DNA from 2 places in the Arthrobacter saudimassiliensis genome. Region 2 is predicted to be linked to the other one. Evidence: predicted binding sites of a transcription regulator. Region 2 holds the regulator's gene; the other holds the start of a gene.
The links. The regulator HspR, encoded in region 2, represses chaperone genes until heat shock. The targets are predictions, from matches to a motif close to AAGTTGAGTCNNNNNGACTCAACTT.

Region 1 (15,179 bases), on a different contig from region 2:
CCGGTCCCCGGAACGCTATACATTCCCTTGCCCGCCGTGGTTATCTTCATCCATGGGCGCGGAAGTCAACAGCAGGGAATTCAGCCGTGAGCAGCGGACCCGGTACCGGCAGCGGCTGCTGGAGAACCTCGACCGTTTTGCCAGGTTCCTGGGCACGGCCGATTTCGCGGATTCGGCCTGCATCGGGCTTGAGCTGGAGTTGAACCTCATTAACAAGGACGGCTCCCCCGCCATGCGCAACGACGCCGTCCTGGACCGGATCGCCGATCCGGCCTTCCAGACGGAGATCGGCGCCTTCAACATTGAGATGAACCACCCCGCCCTCGCGATCGCCGGTGACGGACTGCAGCGCCTCGAGGACAGCCTGCGCAGTCAGCTGAACCGGGCCGAGGATCAGGCGTCGGGCCTGGAGACGGGGATCCTGATGGTGGGTATCCTGCCTACCCTCCGGCCGGAAATCCTTACCACGGACGAATGGCTCAGCAGCGGCCACCGCTACGCCGCCCTCAACACGTCGGTGCTCCAGGCCCGCGGCGAGGACGTGCTGCTGAACCTGACCGGACCGGAAACCCTGTCCTTCTATGCCGCCAGCATTGCACCGGAGGCCGCCTGCACCTCGGTCCAGCTGCACCTGGAGCTCCGGCCGGAGGAGTTCGCGCCGGCTTGGAACGCGGCCCAGGTGATCGCCGCTCCCCAGGTGGCCCTGGCCGCCAACTCTCCGGTCTTCCTGGAGCGCCTGCTCTGGCAGGAGACACGGATCGAGCTGTTCAAGCAGGCCATCGACACCCGCCCTCCGGAGATGCGCAATCAGGGTGTCCGCCCCCGGGTCTGGTTCGGCGAACGGTGGATCACCTCAATCTTCGACCTGTTCGAGGAGAACGTCCGCTATTTTCCCGCCCTCCTGCCCGAGCTTTCGGACAACTCCGGCGTCCACACGGAGGCCGGGGCTCCCCTGCTTCCCGAGCTGAGGCTGCACAACGGAACCGTGTACCGCTGGAACCGGCCGATTTACGACCCGGGAGGCCAGGTGCCGAACCTCCGGCTGGAGAACCGGGTGCTGCCGGCCGGGCCGACAGTCCTGGACGTGGTGGCGAATGCGGCCTTCTTCTACGGGCTGATGCGGGTGATGCGCACCTCGGAGCGGCCGGTGTGGACGCGCATGGCGTTCAAGACCGCCACCGAGAACTTCCTGGCCTGCGCCCGGCGCGGACTGGCGGCGTCGGTGTACTGGCCGGGCATTGGAGAGATCCCGGTGGCGGAGCTGATCCTCCGTCACCTGCTGCCCGAGGCGGAGCGTGGGCTGCGCGAACTGGGCGTGGACGATGCCTTGGTGGACCGGTACCTGGGCGTGCTCCGTGAACGGACCCGCACCGAGCGCAACGGCGCCGCGTGGCAGTCCGAGACGGTCCTGGCGCTGGAGGCGGAGGGAATGGACCGCCCCGATGCCCTGGCGGAGATGACCCGCCGCTACCGGGAGCTTATGCACAGCAACGACCCGGTCCACCTGTGGCCCATGGCATGATTTCCGTTCCGGCGCCGGGCGTTTTTGGTGCGGAGTCTGGCACTCTACCCACCCGAGTGCTAACGTTATTGCCATCTTGAGCCCCTTGGACTCAAGTTATCGACCCTTCTGCAGCGCTAAGAACTACCACCGGCCCGACCGGCGGGCGGTGTGAACAAGGAGTTGATGACAATGGCCATGAAATTCGATCCGTTCCGGGAACTCGACCGGATGGCGGGCGCCCTCCTGGATCCCCGCCAGCGGTTGCGGCTGATGCCCATAGACCTGTACCGGCAGGGCGACCACTACATTCTCAACGCCGATCTGCCCGGCATCGATCCCGGCTCCGTGGACGTCGACGTGGACGGGCAGCTGCTGACGATCCGCGCCGAGCGGACCATCAATGTGCCCGACGGCGCGACCTGGCTGACCCGCGAGCGGGAATCCGGCACCTTCCTGCGGCAGCTGAACCTCGGCCAGGGCATCGATATCGACAACATCTCCGCACGTTACGAAAACGGCGTGCTGAGCGTGCATATCCCGGTGTCGGAGCGGGCCAAGCCGCGGAAGATCGAGGTCTCGGCGTCCTACAAGGACGGCCAGACCATTTCCGGCTCGGCCACCAGCGAACCGGCGTCGGTCAGCAGCAGCTCCTCCTCGGGCAGCGGCATGTCCTCCGGCGGATCCGGGTCCATGGGCGGGGGCTCCGAAGGCGGCTCCGGCTCAGCCGGAACCCCGGGATCGGGCAGCTGAGGACGGAAACCGGCGCAGTGACACACTGATGCGCTGATTACGGCAGGGGGCCGGGGCGAATGCACATGCTTTCCCCCGGCTCCTGCCGTGTCCGGCCGCCGGACTCAGCGTGGAGCGGGTTCCTCCACCTGGGCCGCGGCGCCGCTGCGTCGCCAGATGGCGGCCATCAGGGCGCCGGAGACGTTGTGCCACACGGAGAACACCGCGCCCGGCAGCGCCGCCTCGGGGGCGAAGTAGGTCTTGGCCAGCCCGGCTGCCAGCCCCGAGTTCTGCATGCCGACCTCCACCGCCATCGTGCGGCGGGACGGCACCGGCAGCCGGAAGGCCTTGGCCGCGCCGTAGCCCAGCGCATAGCCCAGCCCGTTGTGCAGCACCACGGCGAGCAGGATCAGCAGGCCGGCGCTGAAGATCGCCTCGGCGCTGCCGGCGACGACGGCGATCACCACGAAGGTGATCGCTGCCACCGAGACCCAGGGCAGGACGGGCAGGACGCGGTTCACCAGACGCGGCGCCAGCGCGCGGGCGGCCAGCCCCAGGACCACCGGAACCAGCACGATCTGCACGATCGACAAAGCCATGGACGCCGGGTCCACGGGCAGGTACTGTCCGGCCAGCCAGAGAGTGAGCAGCGGGGTGAACAACGGGGCCAGCAGCGTGGACACGCTGGTCATGGCCACTGACAGGGCGACGTTTCCGCGGGCCAGGTAGGTCACGACGTTGGAGGCGGTGCCGCCCGGTGCGCAGCCGACGAGAATGACCCCGGCGGCCAGGGCCGGCGGCAGTCCCAGGGCGGCGGAGATCGCCCAGCCGAGCAGGGGCATGATCAGGTATTGCGCCAGTACTCCGAGGAGCACGGGAAGGGGCTGGCGGACCACGAGCCCGAAGTCCGGCAGGGTCAGGGTCAGGCCCATGCCGAACATGATGAGCATCAGGCCCGGGTTGATGAACGGGGACAGCCCGGTGAAGGGCTCCGGAAAGAACAGGGCCACCGCTCCTCCGGCCAGGATGAGCAGGGGGAAGAGCGTGACGGCCACCCGGGCGCTGCGTTCCTCGGCGCGGCGGGCGGTCTCCGCAGGCTGGTTCGTTGGCATCCCCATATGCTGGCACCGCACCCGGGGGCCTGCGACTTTGTTACGGGCGCGTTAACGCCGTTCGGCGCGGCCCCTTCCACGGGGCCGCGCCGAACGCGGTTGCACTGATCCGAACGGATCTAGCCCAGGCGGGCCTTGAGGTTCTCGTCCAGTGCGGCGAGGAAGTCCTCGGTGGTGAGCCATTCCTGGTCCTTGCCCACGAGCAGGGCCAGGTCCTTGGTCATCTTGCCGGACTCGACGGTCTTGACGACGACGTCTTCCAGGGTCTCGGCGAAGTTGATGACCTCGGGGGTGTTGTCCAGCTTGCCGCGGTGCATCAGGCCGCGGGTCCACGCGAAGATCGAGGCGATCGGGTTGGTGGAGGTGGGCTTGCCCTGCTGGTGCTGGCGGTAGTGGCGGGTGACCGTGCCGTGGGCTGCTTCAGCCTCGACGGTCTTGCCGTCCGGGGTCATCAGCACGGAGGTCATCAGGCCGAGCGAGCCGAAGCCCTGGGCCACGGTGTCGGACTGGACGTCGCCGTCGTAGTTCTTGCAGGCCCAGACGTAGCCGCCCTCCCACTTCATGGCCGAGGCGACCATGTCGTCGATCAGGCGGTGCTCGTAGGTCAGGCCGGCGGCTTCGAACTGGTCCTTGAACTCGTTGTCGAAGACCTCCTGGAACAGGTCCTTGAACTGGCCGTCGTAGGCCTTCAGGATCGTGTTCTTGGTGGAGAGGTACACCGGGTAGTTACGCTGCAGGCCGTAGGCGAAGGAAGCGCGGGCGAAGTCCTTGATGGACTCGTTGAAGTTGTACATGCCCATCGCCACGCCGCCCTCTTCGGGGTAGGTGACGACCTGCTGCTTGATCTCCTCGCCGCCGTCGGCGGGAGTGTAGGTCAGCGTCAGGGTACCGGCGCCGGGAACCTTGAAGTTGGTGGCCTTGTACTGGTCGCCGTGGGCGTGGCGGCCGATGATGATCGGCTTGTTCCAGCCCGGAACCAGGCGCGGGATGTTGGAGATGATGATCGGCTCGCGGAAGACCACGCCGCCGAGGATGTTGCGGATGGTGCCGTTCGGGGAGACCCACATCTTCTTCAGGCCGAATTCCTCGACCCGGGCCTCATCCGGGGTGATGGTGGCGCACTTGACGCCGACGCCGTGTTCCTTGATGGCGTTCGCGGCGTCGATGGTGACCTGGTCGTTGGTCGCGTCGCGGTTCTGGATGGAGAGGTCGTAGTACTTCAGGTCTACGTCCAGGTACGGGTTGATCAGGCGGTCCTTAATGAACTGCCAGATGATGCGGGTCATCTCGTCGCCGTCGAGCTCGACGACGGAGCCTACGACCTTGATCTTCTCAGCCACACATACTCCTAGTGTGATTCGTGGGCCCCGGACATGACTTTTGGCATGACGGAGCCCGTCCATTCTTGGTCTGGTTTCTGCCTCAACTATGCCACAGCGCACGTTTGCGCCCCTAAACCGGGTCGCCGTCGAACGCCGGATTGCGGCGGGCGGGGCGGGCCCGCGGCCCGCCCCGCCGAACCGCTTAGTGGAAGAAGTGGCGGGCGCCGGTGAAGTACATGGTGATGCCGGCGGCCTGCGCGGCGTCGATGACCTCCTGGTCCCGCACCGAACCACCGGGCTGGACGACGGCGCGCACGCCGGCGTCGATCAGGATCTGCAGTCCGTCGGCAAAGGGGAAGAAGGCGTCCGACGCCGCCACCGAGCCGCGGGCGCGGTCGGCGCCGTCGGGCCCCAGCGTGTTGGCCCGCTCCACGGCGAGGCGGCAGGAATCCACCCGGTTGACCTGGCCCATGCCCACGCCCACCGATGCCCCGTCGCGGGCCAGCAGGATGGCGTTGGACTTGGCGGCGCGCACCGCGCGCCAGGCGAACGCGAGGTCCGCCAGTTCGGCGTCGTCGGCTGCCGGCCCGCTGGCCAGGGTCCAGTTCGCCGGGTCATCGCCCTCGGCCTGCAGCGCGTCACGCTTCTGCACGAGCATGCCGCCGGAGACCTGCCGGAGCTCGGCGTCGATCTTCCCGTACCCCTCCGGCAGGGCGAGCAGGCGGATGTTCTTCTTGGCGGAGAGGATCTGCACCGCTTCCGGTTCGAAGTCCGGCGCGATGACCACTTCGGTGAAGATGTCCTTGACGGACTCGGCCATGCCGGCGGTGACGGTGCGGTTCGCGGCGATCACGCCGCCGAAGGCCGAGACCGGATCGCAGGCGTGGGCCTTCCGGTGGGCGTCGGCGATGGGGTCCGCGGCGCCGGGAGTCGCGACGGCGACCCCGCACGGGTTGGCGTGCTTGATGATCGCCACGGCCGGCTCGTCAAAGTCGAAGGCGGCGCGCAGGGCGGCATCGGCGTCGACGTAGTTGTTGTAGGACATGGCCTTGCCGTGCAGCTGGTCGGCCTGCGCGATGCCCGGCGCCGCGGCCTTGTCCACGTAGAGGGCGGCGTCCTGGTGCGGGTTCTCGCCGTAGCGCAGCACCTCGGAGCGTTCCAGCGCCAGGCCGGCGTAGGGCGGCCAGGCGCCGTCGCCGCCGAACTGCTCGGCGGTCCAGGTCGCGACGGCGGTGTCGTAGGCGGCGGTGTGGGCGAACGCGTCGGCGGCGAGGCGGCGGCGCTGGCCCAGCGTGAAGCCGCCTTCGGCCGCGGCGGCCACGACGTCGCCGTAGCGGGCCGGATCGACCACGACCGCGACGGAGGGGTGGTTCTTGGCGGCGGCGCGCACCATCGAGGGGCCGCCGATGTCGATCTGCTCCACGACCTCGTCCTGGCCGGCGCCCGAGGCCACGGTCTCGACGAACGGGTAGAGGTTCACCACCACCAGGTCAAAGGCCTCGATGCCCAGCGCCTCGAGCTGCTCCACATGGTCGGCGCGGCGGCGGTCTGCCAGGATGCCGGCGTGCACCCGGGGATGCAGCGTCTTGACCCGCCCGTCCAGGCATTCCTCAAAGCCGGTCACTTCGGCGACCTCGGTGACCGCGACGCCTGCCGCCGCAATCTGCTTCGCGGTGGAACCGGTGGAGACGATGCTGACGCCGGCAGCGGCCAGGCCCGTGGCGAGCTCGGTGAGCCCCGTCTTGTCATAGACCGAAATCAGGGCCCGGCGGATGGGAACACGGTCAAGGGGGGCGTTGTTCACGAAGGCACTCCAGATGATGGGGTTCGGCGATACGGACCCTCCGGCGCCTCGGATCGGGGCCGGGCGGGCCTGGGGCCAGTCTATGCCGGGGGCGGCGGCGGGCTGCAGGCCGCCGGTAACAGAACCGCGGCCGGCGGTCTCAATTGCCGCCCCGCCGGGGGGCCGGTCATGCGGCACCGCCCGGGGCACGCGGTCGGCGGGAACGACGGCGTCGGCCGGGTACTCTTCCTGAAGCGGATTCCCTGTGCGTCCGCAATCGCATGAAGGAGGAAGGCATGGACCCGGCGAACAGGCGGATGCGCCGCTTTTCCATCGGCACCTCGCTGGCCGGGGTGCTGATACTGGCCGCCCTGGTCCTGCTGCCCGGCCCCCGGTCCGTAATCTCCTCCGCTGCGGGCGCGGTGGGCTGGCGGGTCGCCGCGCCCGGCACGCTGCCCGCCCCCTGGGTGGAACCCGGCTACGCCCGGACACCGGCGCCCGAACGCACCGACGACGGGTATCGGTGGGCAGCAGGCGGGCGGGCGGTGCTGACCCTGCCAAAGGAACTGACCGGCTCCGGGTCCGCGCCGCTGCCCGTCCGGGTCGTCATCGAGACCGACTCCGCCACCCGCGTCAGCTGGATCGAGCCCTCCCCCGAGGGCCCCGTGCGCCACACGCTGGACGAGAACTATGACGGGTTCTGGGAGCCGGATCCGCGGCTGGCCCTGCTGCCCCGGGGCGTGGACACCCTCTACGTGGAGGCCGGCGGGGACTGGAGCATCGACATGATGACCCTCGAACCGATCCCGGTCACCGCCGTTCCGGTCGATGAGGAGATGAGGTTCCTCGGGGAGGACTTTGAGTACTTTGCCCGGGGAGAAGGCCCGGGCGTGGTGCGTTCCGAAGACTGCAGCCTCACCCCCGTCTGGGACTGGTCGCAGTTTGGTCCGGAGCAGGACCTTCCGTACATGGCCCTGTACCACGAGGACGAGGACGGGCTTCTGGTGACGGTCGACTCCGAGCGGGATCTGGGGTGCAGCCGGAACCCCGGGCCTGTCTGGGTGCACGTCGACACCCCGGACACCTGGGGACTGGAGTTTCTCCGGATGCCGTAAGGCGGGGTTCGCAGCCGCGAACGCGCCGTGTTTCACGGCCGGCGGGCGTTACAGTTGTGACGCAATGACATGAGGGGGGGCAATGGGATTCGCTGAGGACTTTGAGCAGGCGCTGAAGGCACGGGTGCCGGTGGTCTATATCCAGACCCACGAGGAGACCCGGCTGCACGCCGATGTGCTCGCGGTGGCGGAGCGGCAGCTCAGCCCGCGGCCGGTCTGGACCTGGAACGCCGGCGACGGCCTGGTGTCCCCGGACGACGGCGGGCGCGGGAACACCGCGGCCCCGGCCCGCGCGCTGGAAGCCGTGCTGGGCAGCGACGATGCCGGAATCTTCGTGTTCTTCGACCTGCATGCCTTCTTCGGCACCGACCAGCGTCCCGCGGATCCCGAGGTCGTCCGCCGGGTCCGCGACGTCGCCGCCGCCTTTCGCACCGGGGAGCAGCCGCGGCTGCTGGTGATCAGCGGCCCCGTCCTGCGGATTCCGCCGGAGCTGGAAAAGACCGTGGCCATCCTGGACTTCCCGCTTCCGGGCCGCGCCGAGATCGCCGCCCTGCTGGACACCATGATCGAACAGAACGGCGCGGCGATCAGCGTGCAGCTGGAGGCCGATGACAAGGAAGACCTGGTCCAGGCGGCCCTGGGACTCACCATGGCCGAGGCCGAGAACGCCTTCGCCCGCGCCATGGTCAACGACGGCCGGCTGGAAGCGGAGGATGTCGCCGTCGTCCTGCAGGAGAAGCGGCAGGCGGTGCGCAAGTCCGGCTCCCTGGAGTACGTGGACGCCGGAATCGACCTCGACCAGGTGGGCGGGCTCAACAACCTCAAACGGTGGCTGGCGCGGCGGCAGCGCTCCTGGCTGGGCGAGGCCGAGGAGTTCGGGCTGCCCTCGCCCAAGGGGGTCCTGATCACCGGCGTGCCCGGCTGCGGCAAGTCCCTCACCGCCAAGGCCACCGCGGCCTCCTGGGGGCTGCCGCTCCTGCGGCTGGACATCGGCAAGGTGTTCGCCGGGCTGGTCGGCTCGAGCGAACAGAACATGCGCAGCGCCCTGGCCACGGCGGAGGCCATCTCGCCGTGCGTGCTGTGGATCGACGAAATTGAAAAGGGTTTCTCCGGCACCGCCTCCGACGGCGACTCCGGCACCACGGCCCGGGTCTTCGCCTCCTTCCTGACCTGGATGCAGGAGAAGCGCCATCCCGTCTTCGTGGTGGCCACCGCCAACAACATCGACCGGCTGCCCGCGGAGTTCCTGCGGAAGGGACGCTTCGATGAGATCTTCTTCGTCGACCTGCCCACGGACACCGAGCGGGAGGTGATCTGGGAGCTGCAGGCCCGCAGCCGCGCCACGCCGGCCAACGGACTGGAGGGCGCCGCGACCGACCCGGCACTCCTGCGGACCCTGGTCGCCGCCAGCCAGGGCTACTCCGGCGCGGAGATCGAGCAGGCCGTGATCGCCGCGCTCTACGACGCCTTCGCCGAGCACCGCCGGGTCGCCCCGGAGGACCTGGAACGGGCCGTCCTCAACACGGTTCCCCTCTCCGTGACCCAGGCCGAGGAGATCGCGCGAATCCGGGCCTGGGCCCAGCTGCGCGCCGTCGGCGCCACCTCCCGGGAGGACCTGGACGCCGAGGCGGCCCCGCCCGCCGCCGTCGCGGCCGCCGCGCCGGCCGGCCCCGCCGGACGCGGCGGACGCACCGTGGATTTCTAGCGTCACCCCGGCAGGCAAGGAGAGGAACCGAATGGACCGCAGGCAGCTGATCGTGAGCGTACGCCCCGACGGAACCGTGGGCGCCGAGACCCGCAACATCTACGGTGACGAGTGCCTCGACTTCATCACCGTCCTCGAGGACCTGCTGGACGCCGAAACGCAGTCCAGCAGCTACACCGAGGACCATGTACGCAGCCGCACGGAAACCCACACCGCCGTCCGCAATGACCACACATCTTCCTGACCCGGTCCGCCGTGGAAGCGGCGCGCGGCCCGGCCCCGCGCCCTGGAACAGCTCACCGCCGGCCCCGGCCGGCGCACACACCGTGCGCTATGCCCGCTTCCTGCCGGCCACTGATGCCGAAGGCCCGGGGACGCGTTCGGCGCTGTGGCTCCAGGGCTGCGGCATCCGCTGTCCCGGGTGCTTCAATCCGCATCTGTGGACCAGCCGCGGCGGCATGGAGGCCGCGGCGGAGGATCTGGCCCGCAGCTTCGCGGAGCAGGCCCTCCGGGCCGGCGCCGAGGGGTTGACCCTGCTGGGCGGGGAACCGTTTGAACAGGCCGCCGGTGCCGCCGTCATCGCGGCAGGATTCCGGTCCGCCGGCCTGGGCGTCATGACCTTCACCGGGTACACGCACGCGGATCTGGTGCGCTGGGCCCGGGAACGGCCCGACATCGCCGCGCTGCTGGACGCCACCGATCTGCTCGCCGACGGACCGTACCTGGCCGACCGCCCGGATCGTCAGCGGCCCTGGATCGGCTCGACCAACCAGGGGCTGACGGCGCTCACCCCGCGCTACCGTGAGCGGATTCCGGCCGCGTGGGGCGCCCCGGGCGCGGCCCCGGATGCCCTCCGGGACGCAGCCCCGGGGGCCGGCCCGGTCTCCGCCGGCGACCGGCTGGAAGTGCGGATCAGCCCCGCCGGCACCGTCGAGGTCAACGGGTGGGCCGAATCCGCGCAGCTCGAATACCTGCTGGAGGGCCTGCGCCGCCCGGCTCCCCCGCCTTCGGGCCCGCCCGGCGGCGCCGCGAACGCATCATCCACCCACCTATCGAAAGAGGCATCATGAGCGTCTCCCTCGTGCTCGTCCCGGCGGTCCTGGCCGGGCTGCCCGCCGTGATCGGAGCCGCCGCGAACCTGCGCGGCGCCGTATCTGACGCCGCGGCGCGGGGCCCGGAGCCGCATGAGGTCCGGGTGCGGACCCGCATGAAGGACATCGGGCTGCTGACCGCGGCCGCGGACCAGACCGGCGGCATCATCCGGGAAACCGGGGACCACCGCCTCATGGTCGAGTGGCCCGGGATCACGGCGGCCTTCACCCGCGACCAGGAGGGCATCTGGAGCGCCCACCTTGACGGTCCCGACGCCGGCGCCGAAGCCGCCGTCGAGCTCCTGCAGCGGCTCGACGGCGCGTACGCACGGCAGGTCCAGCAGGCACTCGTCCAGCGGCTGAAGGAGCGCGTCGACGGCGCCGGGCTGCAGCTGCAGTCCGAAAAGGTGGAGGAGGACGAGACGGTGACGCTGGTCCTGAATGTCCGCAGCTGACACCGCGGCCGGCATGCCTGCTCCGGACACCGCCGCCCCGCCCGTCCCGACACCCGGCTGGCTGCTGGTGCGCAGCGCCTGGCTGGCCGGGCCGGTGTTCAGCGCCGGGCTGCTCACCGGGCCGCTGCTGCTGGTCCTCGGCCGGCGTGCCGGGCTGCCCCGGTTCCTCTGGCTGGGCGGGTTCTACACCGCCGCCCTGGTGCCGGCCTTCCTGATGAGCGTGGAGGCCGGACCGATCATGCGGACGGTCCTCTGGGTCATCGGCTCGCTGCACTGCCTCGCCCTCAATCCGCAGTGGCTGCGCAGCCGGTGGCAGGCCCAGGGTGGAACGTCCCGCTCCCCGCGCGACGACGGCGCCTCCGCCGCCCGGGCGGCGGGGCACAGCGGACCGGCAGCCGAGCTGCTTGCCGACCCCGCGCTGCAGCCTGACACGTACTTCGCCGGCGCCGCCCCGTCCGGCGGGCGCCGCCCGGCGGACGCCGCCGGGAGGAAGTCCGCGCCGGCGTCCGGCCGGTCCGGCTCCGTCGTCGACGTCAACTCGGCGTCGGAGAAGGAGCTGATGGACCTGCCCGGCATTGGGCGCACACTCGCTGCCCGCGCCGTTGAGCGCCGCAGCGAAGAACCGTTCTCCTCCCTGCAGGACTTCGGCAACCGCGTGGGCCTGGGCCCGCGCAGGCTTGACCGGCTGAGGGGCGCCGTCAGTTTCGGCCCCGCGCCCGACGTCGGCCCCGCCGGTGCGGAGCGGACCGCTCCCGTCTTCGGCCGGAGGGTGGATTACTGATGTCCAACGACGCCGGCACCCGCCGAAGTCGCCGGGCGGCGATGGAAGCCGCCCCCTGGCCGGAGGAACCGCCCACCGCCTGGAAGGCATGGGAAAGCCTGTGGGTGCTCCTGTGCGCGGGATCCTTCGGTTTCGCAGGCCCGTGGATCCTGTTGTGGGTCTCCACCCGGGCCCGCCGCTTCCCCTGGGTGCTGATCGCCGTCCTGTTCTGCGCAGCCTATGTCACCGCATTCTGGATGATGGACACCGGCGGCCTGGTCAGCCGGGACGGTTTCTACTGGTTCATCTTCCTGTGCTGGATCGGCACCACGGCCTTCGCCGTGCACGTGAATCCGGAGTACTTGAGCATTAAGTGGCAGCGCCGCGGGGCCAGGCGCGCCGGCGCCCGGCACAGCAGCCACCGGCCCTCCGTCCACCGTTCCGGTGCCGGGTCCCGGCCCGGATCCGGTACCCGCCGCCCGGCTGCGGCCGGCACCGAGCGGACCCTCCCCGAGGAGTCAGCCGCAGCGCCGCGGACAGCTTCGGGCGGTGCTCCCCGCGACGACGGGGCCGCCGTCGACATTAACTCCGCAGGAGTCGCGGAGCTTGCCGCGCTGCCGGGCCTCACGCCCGATCTGGCGCGCCGGGCCGTGGAGCTGCGCCGGGAGCGCGGGCCGTTCCGCTCCGTGGAGCAGTTCGCTGCCGATCTCTCGCTGCAGCCCCACGTCTACGCAAGGCTGCGCGGGCGGCTGGCCTGCCGCACGAAGCCGCAGGCGCCGCCCGCCTTCGGCCGCCGCGTGGATTACTGACCCGGGACGGCCCGGGCCGGAAACAGCCGCACAGCAGAGTAAAGTGACAGCCGACCTGTCCTCCCGCCGCCCGAAAGCCCACTGCCCATGACGACATCCCAGCTCCTGCCCACCGGCGACCAGGTGGTGCAGGACCTGCCCTGGCGCTGGCGTGTCCAGGGCCGCATCTTCCTCATCGGCGGCCTCGGTTTCATGTTCGACGCATGGGACGTGACGCTCAACGGGGTCCTCATTCCGCTGCTCTCCGACCACTGGGACCTCGTTCCCGCCCAGGCGGCCTGGATCGGGACCGCCAATCTGCTGGGCATGGCCATCGGAGCCTTCGTCTGGGGCTCGATCGCCGACCTGATCGGCCGCAAGGCGGCCTTTTCGGCAACGCTGCTCGTGTTTTCCGTCTTCACCGTGGCCGGAGCCTTCGCCCCGGACATCGCCTGGTTCTGCGTCTTCCGGTTCCTGGCCGGCTTCGGGCTGGGCGGATGCGTGCCCGTTGACTATGCCCTGGTGGGCGAATTTACGCCCCGCCGCCAGCGTGGCCGGGTGCTGGCGGCGATGGACGGATGGTGGCCGGTGGGTGCGGCGCTGTGCGGCGCCGTCTCCGCCCTGATCATGGCGACGGTCGCCGACTGGCGCTGGACCATGCTGATCATGGTCCTGCCGGCCCTGCTGGTGTTCTGGGTGCGCCGTTCCGTCCCCGAATCGCCGCTCTTCCTGGTGCGGCGGGGCCGGACGGAGGAGGCCCGCGCCGTCATCGACGGGCTGGTCCGCGCCACCGGCGCCGAAGAGCGGCCCTGGCGGATGCCCGACGCCGCTCCCGCCGAACGGGTCGGGCCGGCGGCCCTGGGCCGTCAGCTCTCCGAGCTGTGGCGCTGGAACTGGAAGGTCACCGGGGTGGCCTGGGCGCTGTTCATGACCATCCTGCTGGTGTACTACCTCGCGAACCAGTGGATGCCGAAGATCCTGGTGGATGCCGGTTTTGCGGTGTCCGCCGCGTTCCTCACCACCTCCGTCATGGCGGCCGCCGGGCTGGTCGGCGTGGTCGTGGCGACCCTGCTCGTGGACCGGTTCGGCCGCAAACCGGTGCTGGGCCTTTCGGCACCGGCCGCCGCGGGGCTGCTGATCGTGCTGGGGCTGGTCACGGACGTGCCCGCTGCCGTGGTGGCCTGCGTGGTCGTCTTCGGAGTGGTCATCCAGGTGGCCATCCCGGTGCTGTACACCTATGTCTCGGAGCTGTATCCGACCCACCTGCGCGCCGCGGGGTTCGGCTGGGCGTCCACGGCCTCCCGGGTTGCCGCCGGGTTCGGCCCGCTGCTGTTCGTTTCCGTGCTCTGGCCCTACCTGGGCCTGCCGCTGTCCTTCGCGCTGGCCGCGGGCCTGGTGCTGCTGGCCGTGCTGTGGATGGCCCGGAGCGCCCCGGAGACCCGCGAGGCGGCGCTGTCCTAGCTGCCCGGCCGGATCGGCCGGACGGCCGGTTCAGGAAGCCGGCAGCCCGTCGGCCGCGAACCGGGCCAGGGTTTCGATCAGCAGCCGCCGCTCCTGGACCTTGATCCGCTCGTGCAGGCTTTCCTCGGTGTCCCCGTCGCGGACCTCGACGGCGGCCTGCGCGATGATCGGGCCGGTGTCCACCCCGGCGTCGGCCCAGTGCACGGTGCAGCCGGTGACCTTCACCCCGTAGGCCAGCGCGTCCCGCACGCCGTGCGCGCCCGGGAAGGAGGGCAGCAGCGCCGGATGGGTGTTCAGGTAGTGGCCGGCGAAGGTGTCGATGAAGTCCGCATCCACTATCCGCATGAACCCCGAGGACAGCACCACGTCCGGCCGGTACGAGGCGACCTGTGCGGTCAGGGCCCGGTTCCATTCGGCCCGGTCGGCGTAGTCGCGGAAGTTCACCACGAAGGTTTCGCAGCCGGCGTCGGCCGCCCGCTGCACCCCGCCGGTGCCGTGCCGGTCCGCGCCCACCGCCGCGATTTCCACGTCCAGGCTGCCCTCCGTCACGGCGTCGAGGACCGCCTGGAGGTTGGACCCGGTGCCGGAAACGAGGACCACGATGCGCATGCGTCAACCTTAGGCGAGCCCGTCGCCTACCCTTAAACCATGACCGCACCCGGCCAGACTCCGCCGCCCGCCCGCCCTTCGGCCCCTCGCCGTCCTCCCGAGGACCAGGCGCGGGAGGCCCGCAACTACCTCGGTTTGTTCACGCTGCTGGTCCTGGGGCTGGCCCTTTCCAGCAACCTCGTGCTGCCGTGGAAGCTGGTGCCGCTGGTGCTCGGCGTTGCGGCGCTCGTGATCGGGATCATGACGCTGGTCAAGCTGGTCCGCCTGAAGTCGCGGCCGCTGCTGACGGTCACCACGGTGCTGCTGCTGGGCATGAGCGCCATGATGACGCTGCTGATGGCCGTCATGGTCGCCGCGTGGCCGCTGACCGCGTCCTGGGAGCAGTGCCGTACCGGCGCGCTGACGCTGCAGGCGCAGGAGGCGTGCGACGCCGAGTTGAGCGAGTCCGCCGGCGTCAGCATGCCCTGAGGCCTTTACAGGCCTGACGCCGCGCCGGCCCCGGTGAGGCGGCTACCGCTTCTCCCGCTCCAGCCAGGGACCGGCCGCGTACCCGATGACCACGCCCACCGCGACCTCCGCGGCGATCAGCAGCCCGGTCCACAGCGGGTCCGGCCCGAGCTCGGTGAAACGCCCGATTCCCAGTGAACCGCGGCTGACCAGGGCCGCCGCCGCCGCCAGCAGGCCGCTGACCAGCCCCACCAGGATGCCCAGCACCACGGTGGAGGCCGGGGCGGTGAACCAGCGG
Region 2 (15,179 bases):
GAACATCTCGCAGGAGTCCTTCAATTCCGACAGCGACACTCCTCCGGACCTCGAGCTGCAAAACATCACCGGCGGCCTGTCCAACCTGCCCAATCCCACCGTCACCGCCGGCGAAGTCAGCAAGCAGGACCCGGCAACGGCCTCCGTGGAGCTGGACTGGACCTGGGACCTGCCGGATACCGACGACGATTTCAGCTACACCACGACCCTCCGGCTCGACCGCGACGAGGACGCCGACGACGACCAGTGGCGGGCCCGCTGGCACCCTTCCCTCGTGCATCCGATGCTGGAGGACGGGCACGCCCTGCAGCTGCAGACCTACGGCGCCGATCGGGCGGACATCCTCGGCGGGGACGGGCAGCCGCTGGTGACGGACCGCCCGGTGTGGCGGGTGGGCCTGGACAAGTCCTCCCAGGGCCTGGACGTGCTCGACGTTTCCGCCCGGGCTCTCGCCGCCGAGCTCGGCCTGGACCCTGAGGCCTACGCCGCGCAGGTGGCCGCCAACGGCCCGCAGGCCTTTGTGGAGGCCATCGTATTGCGCCAGGACGAGGAGAACGCCGACATCGAAGCACGGATCTCGGACATCCCGGGTGCCGTGGCATTGCCCTCCACCCGTGAGCTGGCACCGACCCGCACCTTCGCCCGGACCCTGATCGGCAGCGTGGGAGAAGCCACGGCCGAGCTCATCGAAGAATCCGACGGTGCACTGCTGCCGGGCAGCCAGGTCGGCCTGTCTGGCCTGCAGCAGCAGTATGACGACCAGCTGCGCGGCATCGATGGGCGCGCTGTCGTGGTGACCCGCACCGACGGGACGCAGCCTGTGCTGCACCAGGTGGACCCGGTCGCCGGCACGCCGGTGCAGCTGACCCTCGACGCCCGGCTGCAGACCCTGGCCGAAGAGGTCCTGGCGGAGGAACCCTCGGCCTCGGCGATCGTCGCCATCCGCCCCTCGACGGGTGAGGTCCTCGCTGCGGCGAACGGGCCCGGCAGCGAGGGCCGGCAGACCGCGCTGCTCGGCCAGTACCCGGCGGGTTCGACCCTGAAGATCGCCACCTCGCTGGCCATGCTCCGCGGCGGCGCCACCGCCGATACCACCGTGCAGTGCCCGGCCGAGGTGAGCGTTGACGGGCGACGGTTCGGCAACGCCTCCACCTATCCGTCGGCCTTCGTGGGAGAGATTCCGCTGCGCCAGGCGTTCGCCCAGTCCTGCAACACGGCGTTCATCAACGCCGCCGACGAGGTCTCCCAGCAGCAGCTGGCCGACGCCGCCGCGGACCTGGGCATCGGCGTCGAGGCCCCGCTGGGTACGGGCGCCTTCTTTGGTGCGGTGCCGGCCGAGGCCGAGGGCACCGACCACGCCGCCTCGCTGATCGGACAGGGCCAGGTGCTGGTGTCTCCGCTCGCCATGGCGGTGGCCGCCGCATCCGTGGCGGCCGGCGAACGGGTGAGCCCGGCCCTGGTGCGGGCCGAGGGCCCTGCTGAAGCCGGCGGTGACGACGGCACCGACGCGCCGGCCGCGTCGAAACTGACGGCGGCCGAGGCCTCGGTGCTGCAGGACATGATGCGGGCCGTGGTCACCGACGGCGGCGGACAGGTCCTGCTGGACCTGCCCGGCGAGCCCGCCGGCGCCAAGACCGGCACCGCGGAGTTCGGCAGCGAAACGCCTCCCCGCACGCACGCCTGGTTCGCGGCGACCCAGGGCGACCTGGCCGCCGTCGTGTTCGTGGAGGAAGGCGAGCTGGGCTCGACGTCGGGCGGACCGCTGATGCGGGCGTTCCTGGCCGGGGCCGCCGGCTAGAAGCGCCCGTCCCGTCCCGGGTAGGCGGTGGCGCCGTACGGGGCCTGGCCGTACGTGCCCCGGTACTGCCCGTAGGGGGTGATCCCGGGCCGGTCGGTCGGCACGATGGCCTTGCCCAGCGGCATCAGCGAGACCGGGATCATCTTCAGGTTGGCGATGCCCAGCGGAATGCCGATGATGCTCAGGAACATCGGAATGGCCGTGGCGATGTGCCCCAGCGCAATCCAGATGCCGGCCACCAGGAGCCAGATGATGTTCCCCAGCGTGGAGAGCACCCCGGGGCCGCGGCCGCGGTCCACGATGGTGCGGCCGAACGGCCACAACGCATACGCCGCGATGCGGAACGACGCGATTCCGAAGGGAATCGTCACGATCAGCACGCAGCACACAATGCCGGCGGCGGCGTAGCCCAGGGCCAGCCAGATGCCGCCGAAGAGGAGCCAGATCACGTTCAGGATGGCGTTCATCCCCCCATTGTGGCCCGGAACCCCGGCCGGGACCATTCCCCCGGTGGCTACAATGAGGCCATGACGAGCCGCAATGATGCCCCGTTCACACTGTCCGTCAGCGAATGCTGGGAGTACCTGAGGGAGGCGGCCGTGGGCCGGCTTGCCGTGCTGGTCGACGGGCAGCCGGAGATCTTCCCGATCAACTTCGCGGTGGACCGCGGGTCGGTGGTCTTCCGCACGGCGTCCGGAACCAAGCTGGCCGGAGCCCTGGCGGGCGGTCCGGTGGCGTTCGAGGTGGACGGCCACGATGACCGGCTCGGTTCGGCCTGGTCAGTGGTGCTGAAGGGCACGGCCCGGCAGCTGGAGGCCATCGAGGAGGTCCTGGACTCCGACCAGCTGCCGATTTACCCGTGGCAGGACGGCGAAAAGAACCATTTTGTGCGCATTGAACCTGCACAGACGGACGGACGGCGCTTCATGATTGCGTCGTCTGCGCGCCGTCACATCGTGCAGCAGCGCGGGTCCCGGACGGAGTAGCCGGGACCCGATCAAAGGATCAGCTGCGGCGTTCGTTCGACGCCGGCGCCGTGGCACGGCGCGGGCCGCGCCGGGTACGGGCCGGAGCAGCCGCCGAGGGGGTCTCCGAGGTCCAGGTGCGGGGTCCGTTGCTCCGGGATCCACCGGCGGCACGGGCGGAGCCTGCCTCCGCGGGACGCCGTCCCCGGCCACCCTGGCGGGGGCCGTCGGCTGCCTGCTCGCGGTGGCGCTGCGGGCGGGCCTCCTCGGAGCCGCGGCCGGCACCCCGGCCGGCGGGAGCGGCAGCTGCGCCGCCGCGGCCGTTGCCGCTGCCGGTGCGGGCTGCGCGCTTGCGCTTGGCGTTGGCGCCGGTGGAGGAGCCGCCGCCCTGGCGGGGCAGCTTGGCGGCCAGCGCCTCGGCGCGGACGTGCGGAGCCACGGGGTCGGCCTTCTCGCCCACCAGTTCGGCAACCGCCGCGGAGGTATGGCTGGCCTGTTCCATGGCGACGTTCACACCGGCCGCCTTGAGCAGCTTCGTGACTTCACCCTTCTGCTCCGGCAGGGTCAGGGTGACGACGGTGCCGTCGGATCCGGCCCGGGCGGTACGGCCGGAACGGTGCAGGTAGGCCTTGTGCTCCGTGGGCGGATCGATGTGCACCACGAGTTCCACATCGTCCACATGCACGCCGCGGGCGGCAACGTCGGTGGCCACCAGCACGCGGACGTCGCCTGCGGCGAACTCGCCCAGGTTCCGGTCACGGGCGTTCTGGGACAGGTTGCCGTGCAGGTCCACGGCGGGGATGCCCTGGTCGGTGAGCCACTTGGCCATCTTGCGGGCGTGGTGCTTGGTGCGCATGAACATGATGCGCCGGCCGCGGCCGGAGGCCAGTTCCTTGACCAGCAGCTTCTTGGCGGTGGCGTCCTGAGTGAGGAACACCCGGTGTTCCATGGTGGTCACGGCGGCCTGCGGGTCGTCCACCGAGTGGGTCAGCGGGCTGTGCAGGTAGCGGCGGACCAGCTTGTCCACGCCGTTGTCCAGGGTGGCGGAGAACAGCAGGCGCTGGCCCTTTTCGGGGGTGCGGTCCAGCAGGCGCTTGACCACCGGCAGGAAGCCGAGGTCCGCCATGTGGTCGGCCTCGTCCAGGACGGTGACCTCGACGGACTCCAGGGACACGATGCCCTGCTTCATCAGGTCCTCAAGCCGGCCGGGGCAGGCGATGACGATGTCCACGCCGGCTCCGAGCGCCTTTTCCTGGCGGGCCTGGGAGACGCCGCCGTAGACCACGGTGGTGTTCAGGCCCAGGGCCTTGGCCAGCGGCTCGACGACGTTGTTGATCTGGTTCGCCAGCTCACGGGTGGGTGCCAGGACCAGGCCCAGCGGGCGGCCGCGCCGGCGGCGGGCGACGGCGCCTGCCTCGGCGAGCCGGGAGACCAGCGGGATCGAGAAGGCCAGGGTCTTGCCGGAGCCGGTGCGGCCGCGGCCGAGCACGTCGCGGCCGGCCAGGGTGTCGGGAAGGGTGCTCACCTGGATGGGGAACGCTTCGGTGATGCCCTGCTCGGCAAGGGTGTCGGACAGTGCCCCGGGCACGCCCAGGGAAGCAAAGGTGGTCATGAAGACGGAAAGCCACTTTCGGTTGGTGTCCCCGCGGCCGTTTGGCACGGGGTTCGCCGAAGAAAAATCAGACTGCGTCCACCGCGGGCCTGGCCATGGAGGCCGGCCGAACCGCGGGACGGAAGAGAGCGTTCATCGACGCCGGCTGTGCAGCGGAACGGTGATCCTTCGGCACAGCAACTTGCCCAGTGTAGCCCATTCCGGGGCCCTTCCCCGCATCGGCCCCTCCGGGCGGCCCGGCGTCCGGCAGCCGTCGGCCCGGTGTCCCGGCCCGGCCGCGGCGGAGGGCATCGCGCCTCGCTACCATGGGAGTGATGAGCACTGAACCCTCCCCCGACCGCTCCGGGCCGCCCCCCGGCCCCGCCGCCCCGGGCTACCGCACCCAGCCGGTGTCCTTTGTCCGCCGCGGCTCCAGGCTGCAGGGCCGCCGCCGGCAGGCCTGGGATGAGCTGGCCGACCGCTTCGTGATCGACGTCCCCCGGGTCCAGGCGGACACCTCCGTGGATCCCGCCTACGTGTTCGACGCCGAGGCGGCCTTCGGGCGCAAGGCCCCGCTCGTCGTCGAAATCGGTTCAGGCCTGGGCGAAGCCGTGGTCCACGCGGCCGCTGAGGATCCGGACCGGAACTACCTTGCGGTGGAGGTCTACCGCCCCGGCCTGGCGCACACCCTCCAGCGCATCGGGCAGCGCGGACTCACCAACGTGCGCGTGGTCCAGGCCAACGCCCCCGAGGTGCTCGGCACCATGCTGCCCGCGGCCTCCGTCGAGGAGCTGTGGCTGTTCTTCCCGGACCCCTGGCACAAGACCAAGCACCACAAGCGCCGGCTGGTGAAGCCCGGGTTCGATGAGCTCGCGGCCCGCGTGCTGGTCCCCGGCGGCCTCTGGCGGCTCGCCACGGACTGGTCCGACTACGCGGTGCAGATGCGCGAGGTCCTCGAGGCCTCCGCCGACTTCACCAACCTGCACGCCGGCGAGCGCGCCGGCACCGACAGCCCGCTGACCCGGGTGCAGGCCGAAGGCCTCGAAGGCCGGGACCCCTCGGACGACGTCGACACCCGCGGCGGGTGGGCACCCCGCTTCGAGGGCCGGATCCTCACCAGCTTCGAGAACAAGGCCCACCAGGCCGGCCGGCTGATCTTCGACCTGACCTTCCGCCGCCTGTAACCCACACCCTCCGCCACCCCATAGGACTTTTCCCCATGCCTGAACCGAGCGATGCACGCGTCGGCCTCTACATCGACTTCGACAACATCGTCATTTCCCGTTACCAGCAGCTGCACGGCAGGAACGCGTTCCAGCGGGACGGCATCCGCGACTTTGACCGGCACAGCCGCGACGCCGATCCGGACATCGCCGCCCGCCTCACCGCCGCCACCGTGGACTTCAACGCCATCATCGACTTCGCCGCCTCCTTCGGCACCCTGGTGGTCAACCGGGCCTACGCCGACTGGTCGGTGCCGGTCAACGCCAGCTACCAGCGCCAGCTGATGTCCCGGGCGGTGGACCTCACCCAGCTGTTCACCACCACCACGCGCGGCACCAAGAACGGTGCGGATATCCGGCTGGCCGTGGACGTGGTCGAAGACCTCTTCCGGCTGCCGGACCTCACCCACGTCATCATCGTCGCCGGGGACTCCGACTACATTGCCCTGGCCCAGAAATCCAAGCGGCTCGGCCGCTTCGTGGTGGGCATCGGCGTCGCGGGCTCCACCAGCACCTCCCTGGCCGCAGCGTGCGACGAGTTCGAGGACTATGACTCGCTGCCCGGCGTCGCGAAGGCGGAAACCGCTCCGCCGGCTGCCACCGGCAAGCCGGCGACGGCGGCGGCCCCCGACGCCGCCCGGGGCGCGGACAAGGCCCGGCAGCTGACCGCGGTGCCCATGTTCTCCCACATGGGCGATGTGGTGTTCGAGGACCCGGAGCCGGTCGAGGACATCGATCCGCAGACCCTGGCCACCGAGCTGCTCATGCGGGCGCTGAAGATCGCCCATGCCAAGGGCGACGCCGACGAATGGCTCAACACCGGCACGGTGAAGAACCAGATGCGCCGCATGGATCCCTCCTTCAACGAAAAGCCGCTCGGGTTCCGCTCCTTCACCGACTTCCTCACCTCCCACGGCGACCTCGTGGAGCTGAACGACGACGGCCCGCAGCGGCTGATCCGGCTGCGGCCGGAAGCCGCAGACCCGGGCCGCAGCTAGGAGGCCGCCGGAGCGCTCCGGCTGTCGGCTGCGCTCCGGCTGTCGGCTGCGCTCCGGCTGTCGACTGCGCTCCGACTGTCGAAATCCTCACCGAAGATGAGGCGACCTCTTGCGCCACACAACTTTGCAGTGCAAACTACTTTGCATGATCGAAGACACAGGCGGCGGGCTTCCCACCGACTCCGCAGCTTCCGCCCGCCCCTCCGCCCACTCCGCCCGCCGAGCGGCCGCCGACGAGGCGGGCCGCGAGACGCCCGGCACCCTTGACCTGCTCGCCGCGCTGGCCGTGGTGCAGGACGCCGAGCGTTCGGCCCGGCGCGACCTCACCGGCAACACGGCCCTGGTCTACCTCGTCTGGGGACTGACCTGGGTCTTCGGCTACGGCGCGCTCCAGGGCAGCAGGCATGGGTGGCTGCCGCTGGCGCCGGAGGCGGCGCTGGTGGTCCTCGGCGTGACGCTGGCGCTGGCGGCTGTTTTCACGGTGGTGGTCTTCGGGCGCAGCTCCCGGGGCATCCGCGGACAGTCATCCTTCCAGGGCGGCATGTACGGTGCGGCCTGGGCCCTCGGCTTCGCCGTCATGGGCGCCCTGGGCGCCGTCATCAACCGGGAGGTCGAGGACTTCTGGACACGGGGCCTGCTCATGAACGGCATCGCGGTGCTCATCGTCGGCCTGCTCTACATCACCGGCGGCACCACCTTCAACGACAGCGCGCAGTCCATCCTGGGCGTCTGGCTCCTGGTGGTGACACTCATTGCCCTGGTCGCCGGTTCCCCGCATTTCCTCACCGTGTTCCTCCTCCTGGGTGCGCCCGGCCTGTTGGCCGCGGCACTGGTGGAGCACCTGCGCACCCGCCGCCGGGGAGGGCCCGCGCATGCCTGAGCTTGACCCCGTCATCCACGCCGAATCCCGGCTGCGCGCCCTGACCATGCTGAACGAGGTCGGGGAGAACAACCGGATCGCCTTCACCAAGCTCCAGAAAATGCTGGACATGACGGCAGGCAACCTCTCCACCCACCTACGGAAACTGGAAAACGCCGGCTACGTCGAGGTCAGCAAGACCATCGAAGGCCGCACCCCGGCCACCTACGCGGGCATCACGCCGGAGGGCCGCGCGGCATACGCCCGGTACCGCAAAAACCTGCAGGACCTGCTGTCCGGCCTCAGCTAAGCCCGCCGTCCCCCGTCCATCGCACCCAGGAGCAGCCGCCCGTGAGCATCAACAAACCAGACCCCGATCCGCCGGAGATCCTCGCCGTCGCCCGCGGCGTCCACAAGTCCTACGGCTCGGTGACGGCGCTCTCCGGCGTCGACTTCGCAATCAGCGCCGGCGAGACCGTGGGCCTGCTGGGCCCCAACGGAGCCGGAAAGTCCACTCTGCTGAGCCTGCTGACCGGACTGCGCCAGCCGGACCGCGGAACGGTGGAGCTCTTCGGGCGGGATCCCAGGACTCCGCAGGCCCGCCGGGCCCTGGGCACCACGCCCCAGGCCACCTCGGTCCCTGCAACCCTGCGGGTGCGCGAGACCGTGGACTTCGTCGCGGCCCACTATCCCGACCCCGTTCCGACGGCGGAGCTGCTGGAGCGGTTCGGCCTCGCCGCGGCCGCCGGAAAGCAATGCGGCGGCCTGTCGGGCGGACAGCAGCGGCGGCTGCTGGTGGCCCTGGCCCTCGTGGGCCGGCCCCGGCTGGTGGTCCTGGACGAACCGACCACCGGACTGGACGTCGAGGCACGGGAGAACCTGTGGGAGCAGCTCGCCGCCTACCGGGCCGGCGGAGGAACCCTGCTGATCACCAGCCACTATCTGGACGAAATCCAGACCCTCGCGGGGCGGGTGGTCGTCGTCAATGACGGCGCGGTCATCGCCGACGGCAACGTGGACGAGATCCGCAGCCGGGTCAGCGTCAGCCGCGTATCCTTCCATACCTCCCTTTCCGCAGAGGCCTTCCGGACCTGGCCCGGCACCGCCGCCGTCAACGTCACGGCGTCCGGCGCCACCACCATCGTCAGCCATGACGCCGACGAAACAGTGCGCATGCTGGTCGGCAGGGGCGCCGACTTCCGCGGCCTGGAGGTCCACGCCGCCAGCCTGGAGGAGGCCTTCGTGGCCCTTACCCATTCCACCTCCGGCCGGGAAACGCCGCCGGCACCGGATGCCGGCACCCCGGCAGGACCCTCAGCGGAAAGGCACGTCGGATGAGCACCTCCCCTGCCCTGCAGAACAACAGCTCGCAGCTGCACCTGGTCCGTGTCCATACCCGGGCGCAGGTCCTGGAGCAGCTGAGGATTCCCGTGGCCGTGCTCTCCTCCACGGTCTTCCCCACCCTGGCGCTGGTGTTCTTTGTGCTGCCGCAGACCGCCGTGACCTCCAACCCGGTCGCCTCGCTGATGTCGATTGCCCAGCTGGCGGTGTTCGGCGTGATGAGCGCCTTCCTGTTCAACTACGGGATCGGAGTCGCGGAGGACCGGGCCAACCCGTGGAGCAGCTACGTGCGCACCCTGCCGGTCGGCGCGCTGCCGCCGACGGTCGCGCGGGCGCTCACCGCCATGATGTTCGCCTTCTTTGCCCTCATCCCCGTGTTGGTGGTGGGTGCCACGACGACGGCGGGCATGGACCTGTACACCGACGGAACCCTGCCCTGGTGGCGGGTGCCCCTGGCCGTGGGGGTCTGGCTGGTCTGCGGGCTGCCGTTCCTGTGCCTTGGCCTGCTGATCGGCTATCTCTGCACCTCAAAGGTGGCGATCGCTCTCACGCAGGTGGTGTTCTTTCCGCTCGCGTTCGCCGGCGGCATGATGCTGCCGCCGGAGATCTTCTCTCCGGGGCTGGACACGTTTTCGCGGTTCCTTCCCTCGCGGGCAGCGCGGGACCTGTCCGTGTCGGCCCTCTCCGGGGAACCGTTTGAACCGGCAGCGCTGGCCTGCTTCCTTGCCTGGACGCTGCTGCTGGGCGCCGGCGCGGTCTGGGCCAACCGGCGGGACCAGGGCCGGCGCTTCCGCTGACCGGCGCACCCGGGGTGCGGGCTCCGCCTCAGAGCGAGGCCGCGTAGCCGTTCGCGTAGTCCCGTGACTGGGGCTTGCCGGCCGGCAGCGCCCGCAGCCGGCTGTGCCGCTGGACCAGCGAGACCAGTCCCAGCGGTTTGAACGCCGCCGAGGCGGGCGGGCGCTGCCCGCGGGCCAGGGGCACGACGTCGCCGCCGAGCCCTGCGGCGAAGATCCTGCCCAGGTCCGGCTGGCGCTGCTGGGCCTGGTCGAGTTCGGCCGACAGCTCCTCCACCTGGGCGCGCAGCCCCCGAACCTCTTTTTCCAGCTCCATGATCCGCTTGATCCCCTCGAGGGAGACGCCCTCCTGGGAGAGCCGCTGGACCTGCCGGAGCATCTCGATGTCGCGCTGCGAGTAGCGGCGGGCGCGGCCCGGTGCCCGCGACGGGCTGACGATGCCCATCCGGTCATACTGCCGGAGGGTCTGCGGGTGCATCTCCGCCAGCTCGGCCGCGACCGAGATGACGAAGATCGGCGCGTTTGCGTCGATGGCCACAGGATCCTCCTTTACGACGTCGGCTGTGGGGTGTGATCAGTGATCATAGGTCAAAGCGCCGGTTCCCGGGCGGAAGCCGGTTCCGGACTCACAGGCGTGCCTTGGCCGCCAGGGAGGCCCGGGGGTTCTCGCCCGTGGTGGCCCGGGCGAAGGCCTCGACGGCATCCTTCGCCTCCTTGCTCAGGTTCTGCGGGACCGCGACGTCCACGGTGACCAGCAGGTCGCCGGTGGCCTTGGCGGTCTTCACTCCGCGCCCCTTCACCCGCAGCGTCCGGCCCGACGGCGTTCCCGCCGGCACGCGCAGCCGCACGGTGTCTCCGCTGAGGGTGGGCACCTCGATGGTCGCGCCGAGCGCGGCCTCGGGGAAGCTCACCGGAACGTGGATGCGGATGTCGTTGCCGTCGCGCTTGAAGAAGTCGTGCGGCGTCACGTGGACGGTGACCATGAGGTCGCCTGCGCCGGCGGGCCCGGGCTGGCCCTTGCCCCGGACGCGGATGGTCTGGCCGTCCCTGACGCCGGCCGGAACACGCACCTCGATGACTTCGCCCGAGGGCTCCCGCAGGCCGATGACCGTGCCGTTGATGGAGCCGGCGAAGGAAATCGTGGTGGTCGCCGTCCGGTCCGCGCCCTTGGTGGGCGGAGCCTGGCCGAAGCCGCCACCGAAGCCTCCGCCGCCGCCGAAGAGGTCGGCGAACTCCGGCGGGATGTTGCTGCCGCCGGTGCTGAAGGTGGTGCGCCGGGAGCCTCCGCGCGGCCCGGCGCCCTGGCCGAACAGGCCGCCGAACAGGTCCTCGAACCCGCCGGCTCCCGCTCCTGCGCCCGGTCCGCCGGCACCGCCGGCGCTGAAGCGGGCGCCGCTGCCCATGGCACGGATGGCGTCGTACTGCTGGCGTTCCTCGGCGTCGGAAAGGACCGAATAGGCCTCGGAGACGTCCTTGAACATGCGTTCCGCGGAGGCGTCGTTCTGGTTCTGGTCCGGGTGGTACTTCCGGGCCAGCTTCCGATATGCCTTTTTGATGTCCGATTCGGAGGCATCCTTGGGGACGCCCAGAATCTTGTAGAAATCCTTGTCGACCCAGTCCTGGCTAGCCAATGGCGTCCCTTTCTCGTTCCAGTCTCCAGTCCGTGCCCGGCGGGGCACGGAAGGCCCGGGGCGCCTGCCGCCCCGGGCCCTGCCGCTACTGCTCCGGTACTGAGACCACAACCTGGGCCGCGCGCAGCACGCGGTCCCCGGCCTTGTAGCCGATCCGCAGGATCTGCGTCACGGTGTCGGACTGCACGTCCGCGCTCTGCTGCTGCATCAGCGCCTCGTGGATGTTCGGATCGAACTCGACTCCGGTCTCGTCGATCCGGGTCAGCCCGAACGTGCCCAGCGCGCTCTCCAGCTTCTTGGCGATCGCGGCGAAGGGCCCCTCCGCCAGGTCGCCGTGCTGCCGGGCGGCCTCGATGTCGTCCAGGGTCGGCAGGAGGGCGTTGATCACGCCGATCACGGCCATCTCCCGGGCGACGTCGCGGTCACGCTCCACCCGCCGGCGGTAGTTCACGTACTCGGCCTGCAGGCGCAGCAGGTCCCCGCGCAGCTCCTCCGCCTCCGGGGAGCCGGCCGCCTGCGGGGCGTCCGGAACCTCGGCGCTGTTCAGGATCTGCTCCGCCTGCGACAGGGCGTCACCGTCAGCCCCCTGGCCCGGTGCGGGGTTCTCCGCACCGGCCGGCTGCGAGGCCGCGTCGTCAGGGGTGCCGCGGGGCTCGTCGGAACCCGGCTCCGGGTTCGCGCCGTTGTCCTGCGCCATGGCTACTTCTTCTCTTCGTCGTCGACGACTTCGGCATCCACGATGTCCTCATCGCCTGCGGACGCGGAATCCGTTCCGGCTCCGGCGCCGCCGGCGGCACCGGCGCCCGGGGCGTCGGCCTGTGCGGAGGCGTAGATCGCTTCGCCGAGCTTGGTCTGCGAGGCCTGCAGCTTGTCGAAGGCGCTCTTGACCTCGTCATCGTTGTCGGTTCCGGCGAGGGCCGTCTTCAGGGCGTCGACGTCGGCCTTGACCTCGGTCTTGACGTCCTCGGGCAGCTTGTCGTCGTTGTCCGTGAGCAGCTTGTCCACGGAGTAGGCCAGCTGCTCGGCGGAGTTGCGGACGTCGGCTGCCTCGCGGCGCTTCTTGTCCTCGGCTGCGTGCTCCTCGGCCTCGCGGACCATGCGGTCGATGTCCTCCTTGGAGAGCGAGGACCCGCCGGTGATGGTCATGGACTGCTCGGCGCCGGTGCCCTTGTCCTTGGCGGACACGTGCACGATGCCGTTGGCGTCGATGTCGAAGGTGACCTCGATCTGCGGGACGCCGCGCGGCGCCGGGGCGATGCCGGTCAGCTCGAAGGTGCCCAGCGGCTTGTTGTCGCGGGTGAACTCGCGCTCGCCCTGGAAGACCTGGATCGCCACGGACGGCTGGTTGTCGTCGGCGGTGGTGAAGGTCTCGCTGCGCTTGGTCGGGATGGCCGTGTTGCGCTCGATCAGCTTGGTCATCACCCCGCCCTTGGTCTCAATGCCCAGGGACAGCGGGGTGACGTCGATCAGCAGCACGTCCTTGCGCTCGCCCTTCAGCACGCCGGCCTGCAGGGCTGCGCCCACGGCCACGACCTCGTCGGGGTTCACGCCCTTGTTCGGCTCCTTGCCGCCGGCCAGCTGCTTCACCAGCTCGGACACGGCGGGCATGCGGGTGGAACCGCCCACGAGGATGATGTGGTCGATGTCGGAGACCTTGATGCCGGCCTCGGAGATGACGTCGTTGAACGGCTTCTTGGTGCGGTCCAGCAGGTCCTTGGTCAGGTCCTGGAACTTGGCGCGGGAGAGGTGCTCGTCCAGGTGCACCGGCCCCTCGGGGGTGACCGAGAGGTACTGCAGGGAGATGTTGGTGGAGGTCGCGGAGGAGAGCTCCTTCTTGGCCTGCTCTGCGGCTTCCTTCAGGCGCTGCAGGGCGATCTTGTCCTTGGACAGGTCCGCGCCCTTGGCCTTGGCCTGGCCCAGCAGATAGTCAACGATGCGCTGGTCCCAGTCGTCGCCGCCGAGGCGGTTGTCGCCGGCGGTCGCGCGGACCTGGATGGTGGAGAAGTCGTCCTCGTCCTTGCCCACTTCGAGCAGGGACACGTCGAACGTGCCGCCGCCGAGGTCGAAGACCAGGATCAGCTCGTCTTCCTTGCCCTTGTCCAGGCCGTAGGCCAGGGCCGCGGCGGTGGGCTCGTTGACGATGCGCAGCACGTTCATGCCGGCGATCTCGCCGGCTTCCTTGGTGGCCTGGCGCTCGGCGTCGTTGAAGTAGGCCGGAACGGTGATCACCGCGTCGGTGACCTTCTCGCCGAGGTAGGCCTCGGCGTCGTTCTTCAGCTTCATGAGGATGCGGGCCGAGATCTCCTGCGGCGTGTACTTCTTGCCGTCGATCTCCTTGGACCAGTCGGTGCCCATGTGGCGCTTGACGGAGGAGATGGTGCGGTCGATGTTGTTCACGGCCTGGCGCTTGGCGATCTCGCCGACCAGGACCTCGCCCGACTTGGCGAAGGCCACGACCGACGGGGTGGTGCGGCCGCCTTCGGCGTTGGCGATGACGGTGGGCTCGCCGCCTTCGAGGACGGAGACCACGGAGTTGGTGGTGCCGAGGTCGATACCTACTGCACGTGACATATTGCTTCCTCTTTCCTTGGGAAAACGTCGCCTGCCGGCCCGAAGCCCGGCAAGTCTTGAGCGTTCTGCACTCAACTTTACCGAAGCGGCGGTGAATGTCAACAAACTTGAGCCGAGCACGCTCAAGTTGTCGTCGGCCCCTTGACGGAGGATGACGTGCCGTTACCGGACCATGGCCGCAGCCGCCGGCCCGGCGTAGGGTCCTGTTCATGCCTCAGGAAACGTACTCGCACGGTCATCACGAGAGCGTGGTCCGCACGCACGCGGGCCGGACGGCGGAGGATTCCGCCGCCTACCTGCTGCCCCTCCTATCCCCCGGAATGGACCTGCTCGACGTCGGCTGCGGCCCGGGCAGCATCACGCTGGGGCTGGCCCGGGCCGTGGCTCCGGGCATGGCCACCGGGCTTGACGCCTCGGAGGAGGTCGTGGGCCTGGCGGCCCTGGCCGCAGCGGAGCGGGGCGTGGAGAATGCCCGCTTCCGCGCCGGAGACGTCTACGAGCTGCCCTGGCCGGATGCATCGTTCGACGTCGTCCACGCCCACCAGGTGCTGCACCACCTTGCGGACCCGGTGGCGGCGCTGCGGGAGATGAGGCGCGTGACGCGCCCCGGCGGCCTCGTTGCCGTGCGCGAGGCGGATTTCTCCGCCATGTCCTGGTACCCGCAGCTGCCGGAACTGGACGAATGGATGGACCTGTACCAGCAGATTGCCCGCGGCAACGGCGCCGAGCCCGACGGCGGCCGGAGGCTGCTGGGCTGGGCGCTGGCCGCCGGCTTCACCGACGTCGAGCCCTCCGCCTCGAATTGGCTGTACGCCACCCCGCAGCGGCGCCGGGAGCACGGCGGGTCCTGGGCCGAGCGGGTGCTGCACTCCGCGTTCGCCGAACAGGCGCTGCAGCGGAACCTGGCCGACCGGCCGGCGCTGGAGCGGATCAGCGCCGGGTGGCGCAGCTGGGCCGAGGATCCGGCAGGCTGGTTCCTGATGCCTTCGGCCGAGGTCCTGGCCCGGGCCTGATCCCCTGCGCCTGCCTCCTGTACCCCGGCCTCCTGTACCGGGGCGCATCCCTCGCTAGGCTGGAGGAATGTACCGCATCGAGGTGGTCTGCACCGGCAATGTCTGCCGCTCCCCCATATCCGAGCTGGTGCTGCAGCGCGCCTTCGCCGAGGCCGGGCTCGCGGACCGCGTTGCGATCACCTCGGCGGGCCTGGCCGCCTGGGATCCGGATGAACCCATGGATCCGCGCAGTTCCGCGGTGCTGCTGCGCAACGGCTTCTCCGAGGACCAGATCACCGGATTTGTCGCCCGCCCGTTCCGTCAGGAGCGGATCCCCGTCCTTGACCTCCTGCTGGCCCTGGACCGCGGCCATGAGGACCGGCTGCTCGCCTGGGCGCCGCCGGAACACCGGAGGC

Region 1: the regulator HspR is predicted to act here: its motif matches at 1,596-1,620, upstream of AC5RV6_RS13005 (Hsp20/alpha crystallin family protein).

What each region holds. Positions count from the first base shown of each region.
Region 1 covers NZ_JBNHFX010000003.1:384,882-400,060, forward strand. Annotated here, with positions in the region: gene AC5RV6_RS13000 (glutamate-cysteine ligase family protein) at 53-1,522, shown strand; gene AC5RV6_RS13005 (Hsp20/alpha crystallin family protein) at 1,694-2,254, shown strand; gene AC5RV6_RS13010 (bile acid:sodium symporter family protein) at 2,359-3,345, opposite strand; gene AC5RV6_RS13015 (NADP-dependent isocitrate dehydrogenase) at 3,465-4,685, opposite strand; gene purH (bifunctional phosphoribosylaminoimidazolecarboxamide formyltransferase/IMP cyclohydrolase) at 4,870-6,471, opposite strand; gene AC5RV6_RS13025 (hypothetical protein) at 6,747-7,565, shown strand; gene AC5RV6_RS13030 (AAA family ATPase) at 7,648-9,270, shown strand; gene AC5RV6_RS13035 (DUF2997 domain-containing protein) at 9,302-9,514, shown strand; gene AC5RV6_RS13040 (4Fe-4S single cluster domain-containing protein) at 9,495-10,340, shown strand; gene AC5RV6_RS13045 (hypothetical protein) at 10,337-10,816, shown strand; gene AC5RV6_RS13050 (ComEA family DNA-binding protein) at 10,803-11,597, shown strand; gene AC5RV6_RS13055 (ComEA family DNA-binding protein) at 11,597-12,385, shown strand; gene AC5RV6_RS13060 (MFS transporter) at 12,473-13,825, shown strand; gene purN (phosphoribosylglycinamide formyltransferase) at 13,856-14,434, opposite strand; gene AC5RV6_RS13070 (hypothetical protein) at 14,474-14,902, shown strand; gene AC5RV6_RS13075 (cell division protein PerM) at 14,945-15,179, opposite strand, start outside.
Region 2 covers NZ_JBNHFX010000001.1:718,395-733,573, forward strand. Annotated here, with positions in the region: gene AC5RV6_RS03280 (penicillin-binding transpeptidase domain-containing protein) at 1-1,798, shown strand, start outside; gene AC5RV6_RS03285 (YccF domain-containing protein) at 1,795-2,265, opposite strand; gene AC5RV6_RS03290 (pyridoxamine 5'-phosphate oxidase family protein) at 2,326-2,784, shown strand; gene AC5RV6_RS03295 (DEAD/DEAH box helicase) at 2,804-4,375, opposite strand; gene trmB (tRNA (guanosine(46)-N7)-methyltransferase TrmB) at 4,690-5,538, shown strand; gene AC5RV6_RS03305 (NYN domain-containing protein) at 5,574-6,575, shown strand; gene AC5RV6_RS03310 (hypothetical protein) at 6,721-7,455, shown strand; gene AC5RV6_RS03315 (transcriptional regulator) at 7,448-7,744, shown strand; gene AC5RV6_RS03320 (ABC transporter ATP-binding protein) at 7,786-8,772, shown strand; gene AC5RV6_RS03325 (ABC transporter permease) at 8,769-9,572, shown strand; gene AC5RV6_RS03330 (heat shock protein transcriptional repressor HspR) at 9,601-10,107, opposite strand; gene AC5RV6_RS03335 (DnaJ C-terminal domain-containing protein) at 10,196-11,200, opposite strand; gene AC5RV6_RS03340 (nucleotide exchange factor GrpE) at 11,286-11,897, opposite strand; gene dnaK (molecular chaperone DnaK) at 11,900-13,771, opposite strand; gene AC5RV6_RS03350 (class I SAM-dependent methyltransferase) at 13,981-14,784, shown strand; gene AC5RV6_RS03355 (low molecular weight protein-tyrosine-phosphatase) at 14,852-15,179, shown strand, end outside.